2 regions of the Bacillus nitratireducens genome follow, and region 1 is predicted to be linked to the other one. Evidence: riboswitches for the same ligand, from Rfam matches in the RefSeq annotation. Region 1 holds a riboswitch; the other holds the start of a gene.
What was found. A riboswitch is a leader RNA that binds a small molecule or an ion and turns the genes downstream of it on or off. The one in region 1 is predicted to bind cyclic di-AMP.
Positions count from the first base shown of each region.

Region 2: another riboswitch for cyclic di-AMP. It lies ahead of Q3V31_RS02040 (APC family permease); the one in region 1 lies ahead of Q3V31_RS23240 (hypothetical protein).

Region 1 covers NZ_JAUMJO010000006.1:250,231-258,572, reverse strand. The annotation lists gene thiO (glycine oxidase ThiO) at 1-258, shown strand, start outside; gene thiS (sulfur carrier protein ThiS) at 274-477, shown strand; gene thiG (thiazole synthase) at 480-1,250, shown strand; gene thiF (thiazole biosynthesis adenylyltransferase ThiF) at 1,243-2,262, shown strand; gene thiD (bifunctional hydroxymethylpyrimidine kinase/phosphomethylpyrimidine kinase) at 2,269-3,090, shown strand; cyclic di-AMP (ydaO/yuaA leader) riboswitch at 3,648-3,795, shown strand; gene Q3V31_RS23240 (hypothetical protein) at 3,889-4,275, shown strand; gene Q3V31_RS23235 (hypothetical protein) at 4,292-4,522, shown strand; cyclic di-AMP (ydaO/yuaA leader) riboswitch at 4,782-4,927, shown strand; gene Q3V31_RS23230 (SipW-dependent-type signal peptide-containing protein) at 5,023-5,127, shown strand; gene kdpF (K(+)-transporting ATPase subunit F) at 5,124-5,204, shown strand; gene kdpA (potassium-transporting ATPase subunit KdpA) at 5,224-6,891, shown strand; gene kdpB (potassium-transporting ATPase subunit KdpB) at 6,905-8,342, shown strand, end outside.
Region 2 covers NZ_JAUMJO010000001.1:383,523-391,864, forward strand. The annotation lists gene Q3V31_RS02040 (APC family permease) at 599-2,425, opposite strand; cyclic di-AMP (ydaO/yuaA leader) riboswitch at 2,570-2,716, opposite strand; gene Q3V31_RS02045 (hypothetical protein) at 2,856-2,984, shown strand; gene panE (2-dehydropantoate 2-reductase) at 3,039-3,983, opposite strand; gene Q3V31_RS02055 (hypothetical protein) at 4,159-5,634, shown strand; gene trhO (oxygen-dependent tRNA uridine(34) hydroxylase TrhO) at 5,683-6,642, opposite strand; gene Q3V31_RS02065 (Nramp family divalent metal transporter) at 7,138-8,342, shown strand, end outside.

The sequences.
Region 1 (8,342 bases):
TTAGAGCGTGCTTATACAATATTGCCGGCTTTAAAAGAAGCAGAATGGGAAAGTACGTGGGCTGGGTTAAGACCGCAGTCTAATCACGAAGCTCCTTATATGGGAGAGCATGAAGAAATAAAAGGTTTATATGCTTGTACTGGACATTATCGAAATGGCATTTTATTAAGTCCTGTTTCTGGTCAGTATATGGCTGATTTAATAGAAGGAAAGCAGGAGAATCACTTGCTAGATTCATTGCTTTCTAAAACAGTTTAGAAAGGGGATGGAAGTTTGAATTTAAAAATTAATGGTAACCAAATTGAAGTGCCAGAGAGTGTAAAAACAGTAGCTGGGTTACTTACACATTTAGAATTAGATAACAGAATTGTTGTAGTAGAACGTAATAAAGATATTTTACAAAAAGATGATCATAACGATACATCTGTTTTTGATGGAGACCAAATTGAGATTGTAACTTTCGTAGGAGGCGGTTGATTATGTTAAACATTGGACCATTTTCATTTCATTCTAGACTTTTATTAGGAACAGGAAAATTCCCTGATTTTGATGTACAGCAAAAGGCAATTGATGTATCTGAGGCTGAGGTTTTAACGTTTGCAGTACGTCGTATGGATATATTCGATGCGAAGCAGCCGAATTTATTAGAGAAACTTGATGTAAAAAAATATAAGTTATTACCGAATACCGCAGGAGCAAAAAATGCTGAAGAAGCTGTTCGAATTGCGAAATTAGCAAAAGCTTCGGGGCTTTGCGATATGATCAAAGTAGAAGTTATTGGTGATGATAGAACGTTATTACCTGATCCAGTAGAAACGTTAAAGGCATCTGAAATGTTACTAGAAGAAGGATTTATCGTACTTCCGTATACATCTGATGATGTTGTATTAGCACGTAAATTACAAGAACTTGGTGTACACGCGATTATGCCAGGAGCATCACCGATTGGTTCAGGGCTTGGTATTGTAAATCCATTAAATTTAAGTTTCATTATTGAACAAGCGACAGTACCAGTTATTGTTGACGCTGGTATTGGTAGTCCAGCCGATGCAGCATTTGCAATGGAATTAGGAGCGGATGGTGTGTTATTAAATACAGCAGTATCTGGAGCAAACGATCCTATTAAAATGGCATACGCAATGAAATTAGGTATTGAGGCAGGACGATTAGGGTTTGAAGCAGGTCGTATTGCACGTAAACGTTGTGCAACAGCAAGTAGTCCTTTAGAAGGAATGAGTGTAGTTGAATAATCGATATTCTCGCCAAGAATTATTTTCTCCAATTGGAGAAGAAGGGCAACGAAAGATAAGAGAAAAGCATGTACTCATTATTGGTGCAGGCGCATTAGGTAGTGCAAACGCAGAGATGTTTGTAAGAGCAGGCGTTGGTCAAGTAACAATTGTTGACCGTGATTATGTCGATTGGAGTAATTTACAAAGGCAGCAATTGTATGCAGAGAGTGATGTAGAGAATAATCTTCCGAAGGCTGTAGCGGCAAAGAAACGTCTAGAAGAGATTAATAGTGAAGTACGAGTAGAAGCTCTCGTTCAGGATGTAACGGCTGAAGAGTTAGAAGAACTCGTTACAAATGTTGATGTAATCATCGATGCGACTGACAATTTCGAAACACGTTTCATTGTGAATGATATATCGAAAAAATATTCTATTCCATGGGTTTACGGGGCATGTGTAGGGAGTTACGGCCTTTCTTACACGATTCTTCCAGACAAAACGCCATGTTTATCTTGTTTATTACAATCGATTCCGCTTGGCGGAGCGACATGTGATACAGCGGGTATTATATCACCTGCTGTATCTCTTGTCGTTTCTCATCAAGTAACGGAAGCTCTTAAACTGTTAGTGGAAGATTACGAATCACTTCGAGAGGGACTTGTATCATTTGATGTATGGAAAAATGAATATTCATGTATGAATGTGCAAAAGCTTCGTAAACATAATTGTCTATCGTGTGGTGAACAGGCAATATATCCGTATTTAAATAAAGAAAACACTTCAAAAACAGCAGTGTTATGTGGGAGAAATACAGTTCAAATTAGACCACCTCATAAAGAGGAAATGGATTTTGAACAATATAAAAAATTGCTGAATGATCGCGTGAATGATTTGAATGTAAATCCATATTTATTATCATTTTCGGTTGAAGAAAAGAGATTAGTGGCTTTTAAAGATGGCCGTGTACTTGTACATGGAACGAAAGATATAAGCGAAGCGAAAACAATTTATCATCGCTATTTTGGGTAGAAAAGGATGAGTGGGATGAAAGTGAATAAAGCTTTAACAATTGCAGGGTCTGATAGCGGAGGCGGCGCTGGCATTCAAGCAGATTTAAAAACTTTCCAAGAGCTTGGTGTGTATGGAATGACGGCTATTACAGCAATTACTGCTCAAAATACGCTTGGCGTTCAAGGGGTATATCCTGTTTCTTTAGAAGGAATTACGGAACAGCTGAATTCAATTGGTACGGATTTAACGCCAGATGCTGTAAAACTAGGAATGTTATTTAGTAGTGAAATTATTCAAATTGTTGCAGAACATATTAAAAGATTCGGCTGGAATAATATTGTACTAGATCCTGTTATGATTGCAAAAGGCGGAGCATCATTATTACAACAAGAAGCAGTACAAGCATTAAAAGAATATTTATTGCCACTAGCAACTGTTGTAACACCGAATGTTCCTGAAGCAGAAGTGTTAACTGGGATGGAGATTCATAATATAGACGATAGTAAAGAAGCTGCGAAAGTATTGCATGAATTAGGTGCTAAATATGTGCTTATGAAGGGCGGGCATGCAGAATATCAAGGTAATGAAGTAATCGATTTCCTCTTTGATGGAGAAGAGTTTATTGAATTTAGAAGTGAACGAATTCCTTCGAAGCAAACGCACGGAAGTGGGTGTACATTTGCGTCTGCAGTTACAGCAGGACTTGCTAAAGGGTATTCAACTGAAGAGGCAGTTCAAGAGGCGAAACAATTTATTAGTATAGCGATTGAAGAGCCATTGAATATTGGAAGTGGTCATGGGCCGACGAATCATTTTGCATATAAATTGAATAAAACACAAGCATAAGTGAAAATTCAACCAGTGGGGCTATATCCTCACTGGTTATTAACGTTAATGATTAATAGAAGTTTAATATATGGTAGTGAATTTGATTGGGGTATCTTGTTTAAATGCGTCCTTTTAGATAAATAAAGTATATAAAAGGTGTGATGATATTAATATTAAAAATATAAGGTATGGAATCATGGCTTTCTTATTATTACTTAAGTATTTACTATAAATTAATAACAAACAAGAAATTAAAAAAATGATTTCTAGTGTAGTACGGAATTCAGTATAACTAGTAATAGTAACTAAAATCGCTAGAGTTAAAAGTAACGAATTACCTAGAATGTTTATTATTTTAATAAAATTATTCTTTTTACCCTCGTTCATATAGCATCCTCGTTTCACGTTTAATTTTTAATCATTTCTTTATTTAGTATTATTACAATACGACTCATGAAAATCCCTATTGAATATAAATATTTATAATGTCTAGCAACAATGCAAAATCCATCTTAAGGATTTTACATTGTTTACTTTTTCCAAATACAGGAGTAATATATCAGCCAGAATACATTTTTTGTAATACGCTGAGTCCAAATGTATGGAGCGGAGGAACCAATTGGTGCGTCGTCACTAGGGGTGAATCTTTCAATTTTGAAAGTAGGGCTACTCTCAAAGCCCGAATCCGACAGCTAACTTCGTAAGCGTCTTGAGAGAGGGCGGTGCCATGATGGATATATCACTTCGTCGGTCTGATTAGTATAGGAGAATATCAATCTATGTTTGAGTTCTTTTATGCTAAGGAGGATGAGGTACATGGAATTAACGCTTATTTGCGTTGGAGAAGAAAATAAGGTAAAGAGTTTAAGAGAGCTAGCAGCATTTCAGCATGAGTTAATTATTTTTACAGCAAATGAAGAGATAGCTGCTGAAGTTAGGAATTGTGGGTTTGATTGGACTTATAGCTGTAGTAAGGCGCAAGATTTTACTAGTATTTGTGAATGTATTAAGAAGGTGATTTTACTAGGGGATGAGCTTTCAATCGTTAGCTTCTTTACAGAACACATTCGCTTTTCTTTTCAGGCACCTATTACTGTTGTTACAAGGAATAAACGATATCCAGCGAGGCTCTATGAAACAATGGGAGCTAAATTTGTTGTGTTTACGAATTGTGATAATATTTCTTTTTTATTTTTTGAATAGGGCGGGGGAAAAGAAGATGAAGGTGTTGTTACTAGGAGATATAGCGAATCGCTGGGCGGTATCGGTAGAGCGAGTACAAGAATTGGTGGTGCTTGATCCTATTTTTCCAAGGCCCTATATTATATTGCCATCGAAAGACGCTTTATATTTAAAAACAGATGTTATCGAATATGAGCAGCTACATGCAGAATTGTCACAAGTTTATATTCGCGGGAGAAATTTGCGCGTGTTTTTGCGTGGAGAATAAATAGTGAAAAAAAGAGCGAATGCTGAGTGCAACAAGCTATGCACTTCATGCCATTCGCTCTTTTTATTTCGTATTTAAAAGATCATTTCTGTGAAAAAGAAAGAAAAGACGAGAAAACAGATGAAATAATATTAATAACACTCAATGTAAGCGTTTAAATAGATGGATATTTTCTTATTTTCAGTAATTTAGCTCTTTACAAGTTAAAAATAGAGGAGTATATTTACTCTCATAAATCATTCATGAAATTTCCAAAAAAAACCTAAAATCGCTGAGTTCCAGAAATGGAGCGGGGGAACCAATTTTGTGCATTGTCACTTGGGGTGAATCTTTCAATTTTGAAAGTAGGGCTACTCTTTAGGCCCGAATCCGACAGCTAACCTCGTAAGCGTTTAGAGAGGAGGTTTACTTTGTGTTGTTCATTTCGAACACTAAGTAGAGCTTAGTGTTCTTTTTTTGATAATAAGATGGTAAATTTTAACAAAAAGTGAGGGGTAGTTATGTTAGATGTGGTAATGATCGGGATTTTTGTTGGATTAGTCGCATCGATGGCAAGCCTGGCAAGTTGGTCAGATAAAGTTGTGAAAGAAGGGAAGCAATCATGACGATTGCCTTATCGGTTATTGTTGCAGCGATTACGGTGTACTTAGTGTACGCATTATTAAATCCAGAAAAGTTTTAATTAGGGGGAATCATTCATTATGATTTGGGTTGCAGTCGTTATTACAATGCTCTTGTTTATTTTAGTAGCAAAGCCAACGGGGATTTATTTAGAAAAAGCTTTTCAAGGTAGCAAAACGCTAGATAAAGTATTCGGGCCTTTTGAAAAACTTATTTTTAAAATTACGGGTGTAAAAGAATACAATCAAACGTGGAAACAGTACGCATTATCATTGGTGTTACTCAATGGATTTATGATTGTCGTCGTATATTTCATTTTCAGATTACAAGGTGTGCTGCCGCTAAATCCAGCGCATATTGAGGGAATGGAGCCTACGCTCGCTTTTAATACAGCAATTAGTTTTATGGCTGATACAAATTTACAGCATTATAGCGGTGAAAATGGTTTGTCTTATTTATCACAATTAATTGGGATTACATTTTTAATGTTCGCGGCACCAGCAACGACATTAGCACTTGTTATGGCGTTTATAAGAGGACTTGCTGGAAAAGAACTTGGTAACTTTTTCGTTGATTTTACGAGAGCATTAACGAGAGTTTTTCTTCCTATCGCATTTATTGCGGCGCTAGTCTTTGTCGCACTTGGTGTACCACAAACGTTAGACGGGGCGGTTACAGCACAAACAATTGATGGTGCGAAGCAAAGTATATTACGCGGGCCTGTTGCATCATTCGTTTCCATTAAGGAACTTGGAAATAACGGCGGAGGATTTTTCGGGGCAAACTCTACACATCCTTTCGAAAATCCAGGACAAATGAGTAATATTTTGCAAATGATGCTTATGATGTTATTGCCAACAGCACTTCCATTTACGTACGGACGAATGGTAGGAAATAAAAAACAAGGTCGCATCCTTTTCGTGTCACTATTCATGGTGTTTTTACTAGGATTTATAACGATTACGACATCTGAATTACATGGAAATCCAGCGTTAAATGGAATGGGTATCGAACATGTACAAGGAAGTACAGAAGGAAAAGAAGTACGATTTGGAACAGTATTTTCTTCCCTTTATGCGACAGTAACGACAGCTGCTGAAACAGGGGCTGTTAATACGATGCATGATACGTTAACACCAATTGGTGGTCTAGTTCCACTCGTAAATATGATGTTAAATACAGTATACGGCGGTGTTGGAGCAGGTTTTGTGAACATTATTATGTATGCAATTATTGCAGTCTTTATATCTGGTTTAATGGTTGGACGGACACCGGAGTTTTTAGGTAAGAAAATTGAAGGTAAGGAAATGAAATTGATTGCGGTAACGATTTTATTTCATCCATTGCTTATTTTAGGGTTTTCAGCATTAGCTCTTTCAACAAGCTTAGGAACGGATGCAATTTCTCATTCAGGTTTCCACGGTTTAACGCAAGTTGTATATGAATACACATCGTCAGCTGCGAATAACGGATCCGGATTTGAAGGATTAGCAGATAATACACCGTTTTGGAATATTACGACTGGTTTAGTTATGTTTTTAGGACGCTATTTCAGTTTAATTACGATGCTAGCTGTTGCAGCTTCACTGAAAGAGAAGACGGTAGTACCAGAAACAGTCGGAACATTCCGTACGGATAATAGTTTATTTGGTGGTATTTTCATCGGAACGATTGTAATCGTCGGTGCGTTAACATTCTTCCCGATGTTAGTACTTGGCCCAATTGCAGAATTTCTTACATTGAAGTAATGGAGGGTAAATGATGAGACCGGTAGTAGTAAAAGAAAAAAGAGTAAATGAATCACAAATACATGTTGTAGAAGATGAGGTTAGACAAGCGAAAACGATGGATCGTGATATCGTGACACATGCGATGAAACAATCCTTTGCGAAATTGAATCCGAAAGTAATGATAAAGAATCCGATTATGTTCGTTGTGGAAATTGGATTTATCATTACGTTCATTTTATCGTTTCTTCCAAGTCGTTCTAGTAGTGTACCAGGATGGTTTAATATAACAGTTTCTCTCATTCTATTATTTACAGTTTTATTTGCTAACTTTGCAGAAGCGTTAGCTGAAGGTCGTGGTAAAGCGCAAGCCGATTCTTTAAAACAATCGAAGAAAGATGTGTTTGCAAATGTTGTAAAAGAAAATGGAGATATTGTTCAAGTTTCAGCAACTGATCTGAGAAAAGGTGACGTTGTTATTGTAAAACAAGGAGAAATGATTCCAAATGATGGTGAAGTAATTAAAGGTTTAGCGTCTGTCGATGAATCTGCAATTACAGGGGAATCAGCTCCTGTAATAAAAGAGGCGGGCGGCGATTTTTGTTCAGTAACAGGCGGTACGATGGTCGTAAGTGATGAGATTACGATTGTAATTACGAGTAACCCTGGTGAATCATTTATTGATAAAATGATTTCTTTAGTAGAAGGAGCTGCTCGTCAAAAGACGCCGAATGAGATTGCTTTAAATACAGTATTAATGAGTTTAACGCTTATTTTCTTAATCGTTGTTGTGACGTTGCCGATATTTACAAATTATTTAGGATTTCAAATTGATACAGCTGTACTTGTAGCGTTGTTAGTTTGTTTAATTCCAACGACAATTGGTGGGCTATTATCAGCGATTGGTATTGCCGGGATGGACCGTGTGACAAAGTTTAATGTATTAGCGATGTCGGGTAAAGCAGTAGAAGCTGCGGGTGATATTAATACAATTATTTTAGATAAAACAGGTACGATTACTTTCGGGAACCGGATGGCACATACACTGCTCCCTGTAGGTAATGAAACGATTGAACAAGTAGGAAAGTGGGCAGCAATTAGTTCAGTTTTAGATGAAACACCAGAAGGTCGATCAGTTATAGAATATGTACAAACGAAATCTATATCATATAATAGAGAACTTGCCGAACAAGGTGAATTTGTTCCGTTTAAAGCAGAAACGAGAATGAGTGGTGTTGATTTAAAAGACGGAACGAAAGTGAGAAAAGGTGCTGTAGGTAGCGTGATTGAATGGGTTCAATCACAAGGTGGAATGATCCCGAAAGATGTGAATCAAAAAGCAGATTTCATTTCAAAAGAGGGCGGGACCCCACTTGTAGTTGCAGTGGATAATCGTATTTACGGTTTAATCTATTTAAAAGATACAGTAAAACCCGGTATGCGTGAGCGTTTTGAACAATTGCGCCAAATGG
Region 2 (8,342 bases), on a different contig from region 1:
CTCCTCCTATGTATTAGCAACTATTACTATCGCATTTTATTATTCTATTTTCTTGCAAATGATTTGAGATGGTTAAAAATAGAGAACGTTCTCACCGTGAGTCATGTACGAACCACCTCTCTCAAACTTTATTTCTACAGTACTTACTTATTGTTATAAAATATTTCATAACTTTTCACATGCGCTTAGTATGAATGACATTGTATAAAATTTCTGTTTCATCGTAATTTCCACATTCACACAGTGAATATATTACATGAAAATATTATTCATTTTAAGATAAATAACGTACGTAAATATGAAATTCCGTTTTATTTTTATTTAAGTTTTGTACTGTAAGGTCATTTAAACACAGCTATTCATCTACCGTAAAGAAGTATTTTAATTCCCTTTATTTTCAAGCCTCATGTCTTTATTCCAAAATAAAATCCACTTAACTTTCTCCATTAAAATATCCATATATCACAACAAAAAACACTGTTTACTCATAAGTGATTATATTATATCAATATAACTTTAAGGCCTATATGCAATTATGCATAACATATACACAAAAAGGATAGCTTCACTTTCGTGAAGCTATCCTTAAAAAGTCTTATTACTTTTTCAAATGATATGGAACTGTCGTAATAACAACATTTCTTTTATAGAGTAAATACGCACGAATGAGTAAACTAGACTGATTATGAAGAATGTTATGCCAACCTTTTTTCGGAATAAACTGTGGTATAACGACCGTAACTCGGTAATTTGATTCACTCGCCTTATATTGTACTGTATCAATAAATTTTGTTAGCGGCTGAATAATACTTCTATAATGAGAATGTAATGTAACAAGCCTTACTTCAGGTTGCCACTTCTCCCATTTCTCTTCAAATTTCTTTTCCTCTTCTCTGTCAAAAGCAACATACACAGCGATAACTTGATCTGCAGAAAGAGCTTTAGCATAGTTCAGTGAATTTTCTACTACATGAGTCATACCTGCTACAGGAACGACAATTACATTCCCTTCAATCGGAACAAGTGGTTCACAAGTTTTTAAACTTAATTGATCCCCCACTGCATCATAATGCTTCTTAATTCGATGGAACAAGAAGATAATGACAGGTAAGAAAATAAGGATCGACCAAACTTGTGCGAATTTAGTTAAAAAGAACATACTCATTACGATAAAACTAATGACTGCACCAATTAAATTGACCGTTAATCTCAAAGCCCATCCTTCAGGTTTTTCACGAAGCCATTTTATTACCATCCCAGTTTGAGAAAGTGTAAATGGAATAAATACACCTACTGCATATAACGGGATTAAATGTTCTGTTTGCCCTTGGAAAGCTACAATTAAAATAATTGAAGCGATTCCAAGTATAATAATACCGTTTGAGTAACCTAGGCGGTCTCCTCTAATCGTAAACATTCTCGGTATAAACTTATCTTTCGCAAGGTTAACTGCTAATAGCGGAAATGCAGAATAACCTGTATTAGCAGCAAGAATTAATATTAAAGCTGTTGTACCTTGTATGAAATAGTACATGAAATTACGTCCAAAAGTTTGTTCAGCAATTTGTGAAACGACTGTTACTTCCTTACTTGGATTAATTCCGTAATAATAAGCTAAAAAGACAATTCCTGAAAATAAAACTGCAAGTAATGCACCCATTGCAAGCAATGTTTTCGCTGCATTGTTAGGTGCAGGATCTTTAAAGTTTGGGATTGCGTTAGATATCGCCTCAACACCCGTTAAAGCAGAGCTTCCTGAAGCAAATGCTCGTAACAGTAAGAACAAACTAATTCCTGCAACTGGTGTTCCAATCGGCGTGTGTAAAGTCGGTGACACGTGACCAGTTAAAATATTGTATATCCCTACACCAATTAATATAAATAGTGCTAAAACGAATAAATAAACTGGATATGCTAAAACAGAAGCTGATTCCGTTACCCCTCTTAAATTTAAAATAGTAATCAATATAACAAATATAATCGCAATGATTACATTATGTGCATGTAAGCTAGGGAAAGCTGATGTGAGCGCATCTGTACCTGCAGATACACTTACTGCAACAGTTAAAATATAATCGACTAATAAAGATCCTCCAGCTATTAATCCTGGATTCATCCCTAAATTTTCTTTTGATACTACGTATGCCCCCCCGCCATGCGGATAAGCAAAAATAATTTGTCGATAAGATAAAATAAGAGCTGTCAATAATACTAATACCCCAACAGCGATCGGAATAGAATACCAATAAGCTACCGCTCCAAGGCCTGCTAGTGCAATTAATATTTGCTCTGGTCCGTATGCAACTGATGACAATGCGTCAGAAGATAAAATGGCTAGCGCCTTCGTTTTATTAAGCTTTTGCTCTCCTAACTCAGTTGATTTTAACGGCCTTCCAATTAAAAACCTTTTGATAGATGAAACCACTGCTGTCCACTCTCCAATAATTTTGTACGAACTTTTCTGCTAGTTACAGCGTATAAACTATTTCTTCAGAAAACAAAAAATGTCTACAAGCCATAACGAAATAGACTTGTAGACATTATATTTTTTGTCGCACAAGCTCCACCTTCCTTCTCAATATAACGCTTACGAGGTTAGCTGTCGGATTTGGACCTTTGAGTAGCCCTACCTTTTTCAAGGATTCACCCCATTGGATTAAGTACTAATCCATAAGAACGGGTCCCCCGCACCATGCGGTTTCAGCGATTTAGAAAATTGAAACTGTGGATTATAATACTCCTTTATTTTCAAAATGTAAACAAAAATTTTTAAAAAGAAAAAATTAAAATGATTGCGCATAATCCGCCGATAAATATACATAATGAATACTAAAAAATCGATAAAGGAGACCTATATGTCTAAAGAAAAGAAGCCTATTTTTTCCGATTCCTATTTAGATGCATTAGCAAATGAAATTAATCAGTTGTATGGGAAACGCGAACAAGAAATAAACTTGACAGAAAGAGTTAAAAGAAATAAATAATTTGTCATAAAAAAGAAAGCAATACATTTATATATTGCTTTCTTTTTTATTTTTTCATACATCCAATTCTATTGCCGATTTGTTAAAGACCATTTCTTCATACACTTTTAAATTTTGATATACTGCTCCTAATAATGGTGCTTCTATAGAAAATTGCTCTGCTAAATCCAGTAAATATCCTTGTAAGTGCTTCGCTTCAATGGACGAACCTTTTTCCATATCACGCTGCATCGATGACTTCATATCATACGAAATTTTATCAATTGTTTTCATATGTTCCTGGGCAATGTTCTCCTTTACCGGAGCTCCTAATGCCCTCATGATTTGCACAGATTCTTCAAATAAGTTTTGGATAAAATCGCGTCCACCTTCGCTTTCGCGAATCGGTCCTATTGGTGCACGCATTAATGTTGTCACACCTGACATTACAGTAATAAATAAATATTTATGCCACATATCTTGCGTAATATTTTCACTTAAAACAAAACTAGATTTCGTACCTGCAAATGCTTTGGAAATATGATTGATTCTCTCTGAATCTTGAGACTTAATTTCTCCAAATACAAGTCTGTTGGCAGCACTCGTTTGTACAATTTCTCCCTGATCGTTTAATGTCGTCTCGATAAAGCATAGACCGCCAATTACTTTCTCTTCACCGAATTCCTTTTGTAATAGTGATAAATGAGCGATACCATTTAACAATGGGATTATTACAGTATTTTCACCTACAAACGGCTTCAAATCTTGAATTGCCTCGTTTAAGTGATACGCTTTTGTTGAAAATAAAATGACATCAAATGGAGAAGTTCGATCTTCTTTCGTTATTAATTTCGGTTGGAAGGAAAAATCTCCGTTAATACTTCGGATTACAAGTCCTCTTTCCTCCAATTGTTTTTTCCGTTTACTACGAACAAGAAACGTAACATCTTCTCCCTTTTCTACTAATCGACCTCCAAAAAAGCCTCCAACGCCACCAGCTCCTAATACTAAAATCCGCATACAACATCCCCCTTTTCAAAATACAATTTTATAACTTTTAGTATACATAACATTATACATGTCCCCTATTAAATAAGCTGAATTTTCATTCTTAATAGAGTATAAAACAGTGGTTATTTTCAAATGAATTTGGGCATGTTGTTTCTATAGCATACATGGAAAGGAAACAATGTAGATGGAGGCAATACAAGCAATTGAAGAAAAAGATGTAACAACAGCTGTATTTCAATTTATATTCCCGTTTTCTTTTAAAACTGGATATGAACAAAATATGTTCCCTTTCTTACAGAAAAATGATTTTCGCCCTTTTCGACTCGATCACCTTGAAAATGAAAATACATACTACGGAAAGTTTCAAGTTTCACATCAAAATATGGAAGCATACTATCTTTCATTTACAAATAAAATTCTATTTCCTCACTCAGAGCATCAAAAAGGATTACAGCGCTATTCTAAAGACCTTAACTTAACTGGACATTTAACAACAAATCTTATTTCCGTTCCATTCAAAATACACTCTATTGACGTAACACTTTGCCCTTATGAGCTTGGCTTCTTAACAATACGGACAGAAGTAGAAACCTCTCCAAACATGACATTATCAGAAGCAATTGAATTCGCTGCCCGCTTCCGTGTACTTGAAACTAAAAATGACACAACTGAGACTATTTGTATTGAATGTAATGGAAAACAATATTCACAAGTAGAGAAGCTTATATTCGGCGATTTATTTCATGGCTTAACAGACTTCTTTGAGAAAAAGAGATTGCGGAGCTCTTACTTTCAAACATTCCCATTCTTTGAAGATCAACGAATGTATGTACAAACTTTATTATCCGTGAATAAGGAGTCAGACCTTCATATAATCGATGTATACCGAACTTCCAGTCTTTCCGGATTAACAGACGCTGGCAAGCCGTATATTAGCGCAAATAATGTTCCTTATATTCAAGATTATTTAACAAAACATTCTTATCAAAGATGGGCTCCTAATCGCTACTTTGTTATGGAAGAACACATTTTTACATGTATAACAAATGAAGGTGAACAAGCAATCGCTAAACTTGCTAGTCAAATGTACGGGGAATTTTATTACGCTTTATTATTAAACTTATTTCATAAAGTTGTTTTATTAAAGATGGCAAACGCTTATGCCGAGTTAAATATTGAACAAGATACAAATGAAATAGAGAAATTAATTTATTCAATCAATTCGTTTACAGCGAATTACTTTTCTTTAGAGCTAGTATCCCAATCACAGAGTGAAGATATTTTTTTTCGCTTAAGAAGGCTATTTAACATTGAGGTTCTATACGCGAATGCGAAACAAAATCTTGATAGTTTGTTTAAATATCAAGAAAACGTCGCCTCTAAAAAAGATAGCCTTTTATTATTAATTTTAACGCTCTACTCTGTAGTAGGCCAAATGTTAGGTTTTACTATGATTGATCTTTTAAGAAACACCGATTCAAAAAAAATATCGTCGCCACTTGAATTTTTCGCGCTTCTAATAGCAATCAGTGGCATAGTCATTTCACTTATTTTAGGTGCGCAAAGTTTATACCAATGGAGTCTACAACATAAAAGAAGAAAAGCATGGGTAAAACAAACTGTACTTTCTGCTGTGAAAGAGAAGGATAGTACAAAATAACTAAAAAACAGATGGCAGCACGATGCTACCATCTGTTTTCTATTATGCTTACTTCCCTGCTTCGATTTTTTCTAATGTAGCAGCTACTTGCTCTTCTGTTAATTCGTGTTGCACGATATAACGATTACGTGGGTGTACACGACATTCATGAGAACATGCACGTAAATGTTTTGCTTCGTTTTCTTCAGAACATAAAATTTTCTTATTACATTCTGGATTTGCACAGTTTACATAGCGCTCACAAGGTTCACCTGAAAAGTGGTCTTTACCAACGATAACATGTTCTTTTTGGTTTACTGGTACAGAGATACGCTCATCGAACACGTAACATTGTCCATCCCAAAGCTCACCTTGTACTTCTGGGTCTTTTCCGTACGTTACAATACCACCGTGAAGCTGACCTACATCTTCGTAACCTTCACGAACTAACCAACCAGAAAACTTCTCACAACGAATTCCGCCTGTACAGTATGTTAAAATCTTTTTACCTTCAAGTGTTTCTTTGTTTTCTCTAATCCAATCTGGCAATTCACGGAATGATTCAATATCCGGTTTAATCGCACCTTTAAAGTGACCTAGATCAAACTCATAATCATTTCGTGCATCAATGATAACTGTATCTTCTTGTTTCATTGCTTCATAAAAATCTTTTGGTTCTAAATAATTCCCAGTTATTTCTTTCGGATTAATGTCGTCTTCTAGACGAAGTGTCACTAACTCTGGGCGAGGACGTACGTGCATTTTCTTGAATGCATGCCCCTCTTCTTCATCTATTTTAAATACGATACCGTCAAAACGTGGATCATTGTTCATTGCTTCCATGTATTTCTCTGTTTGCTCTACAGTACCAGAACAAGTTCCATTAATTCCTTCTGTTGCTACAAGAATTCTTCCTTTTAACTCAAGTGATTTACAAAATTCTAAATGCTGTTCAGCAAATTCTTCTGGATTTTCAATTGTTGTGTACATGTAATATAGTAATACTCTATATGGTTTTGTAGTTGCCAATGTATTTCTACCACCTATCTAAATTTTAAAATCATGTATAAGTTAACGTTCATATCAAAACATATATAATAAGAAAATACATACTAAATTGTACTTAGCCTATTTTCTTCTATTTACAATTTTTTCTATAAGTTAACAAAAATAAAAACAAGATTACATCACAAAACACTATGGTTATGTTGTAATCCCAATATATTATATATCATACAATTTCATTTCCATCAATTAATATGCTGTAATATAGGCTCTATGTTCACATAAATTTCAAAAACAACCCTATAATTTATTATCTTCCCCCTTATTCAGCATCCATAAACTCCCAAAACATTTTTCACATCATCACACCATTCTTTGCACGAAGTCATATAATTTGCATTAAGGAAACTTTTATGTTCAAATGAAATTGCCACATAATATATTTAAATGTATTGAAATAATGTGTAAGAATAAATACAATAATTTCATCAAGTTAAGATTTCAAAGGGGAATACTACTATGAATAAAGATATAACAAAAGATGAACAAGTCCCTTCTCAAAGTACAACAGTTCAATCAGCCCATTTAGCATTAAGTGGACAAACAAAAGGCTTTAAAAGACTGTTACCATTCTTAGGACCTGCTTTTATCGCATCAGTTGCTTATATTGATCCCGGGAACTTCGCGACAAATATCGCGGCTGGGTCACAATATGGGTATTTATTACTTTGGGTAATACTCGCTTCTAATTTAATGGCTGTATTAATTCAAACTTTATCAGCCAAATTAGGAATCGCTACTGGGAGAAATCTTCCTGAAGTAGCTCGCGAAAACTTCCCCAAACCAGTTTCCATTGGTTTATGGATACAAGGGGAACTCGTTATTATGGCTACAGATTTAGCTGAATTTATCGGAGCAGCACTCGGCTTATACTTACTATTTGGAATTCCGATGTTACCAGCTGCTTTAATTACAGCGGTTGGGTCATTTATTATTCTTGAATTTCAACGCAGAGGCTTTCGTCCATTAGAAGCTATCATTACAGGGATGATTTTTATCGTTGTTATCGCTTTTGGTATCCAAGTCTTTTACGCAAAACCGGAATTAAGTCCTCTACTCTCAGGGCTTTTCACTCCAAAATTCCAAGGTGTAGATAGCATCCTTTTAGCAGCTGGAATTTTAGGTGCGACAGTAATGCCGCACGCGATATATTTACATTCGGCCTTAACGCAGCGCCGCGTAGTCGGAACAAATGATGAACAAAAGAAAAAGATTTTCCGCTTCGAGTTTATTGATATCATTATCGCAATGGTTATCGCTGGAGCAATTAATGCGAGTATGTTAATTGTTGCTGCTGCACTATTCTTTAAAAACGGCTTGCATGTTGAAGATCTTGATGTTGCTTTTAACCAGTTCAGTACTTTAGTCGGTCCTGTATCAGCTGCTTTATTTGGAATTGGGCTCTTATCAGCAGGACTATCTAGCTCTTCTGTCGGTACAATGTCAGGTGACATTATTATGCAAGGTTTCATTCGAATGCATATTCCGTTATACTTACGCCGTTTTATTACAATGATTCCACCATTAGTTATTATCGCTTTAGGTGTAAATCCAACTTACGCTCTCGTTATGAGTCAAGTTGTCTTATCTTTCGGTATTGCCTTTGCATTAGTACCACTTATTATGTTTACAAGCAGTAAAAAAATTATGGGTGCACTCGTTAA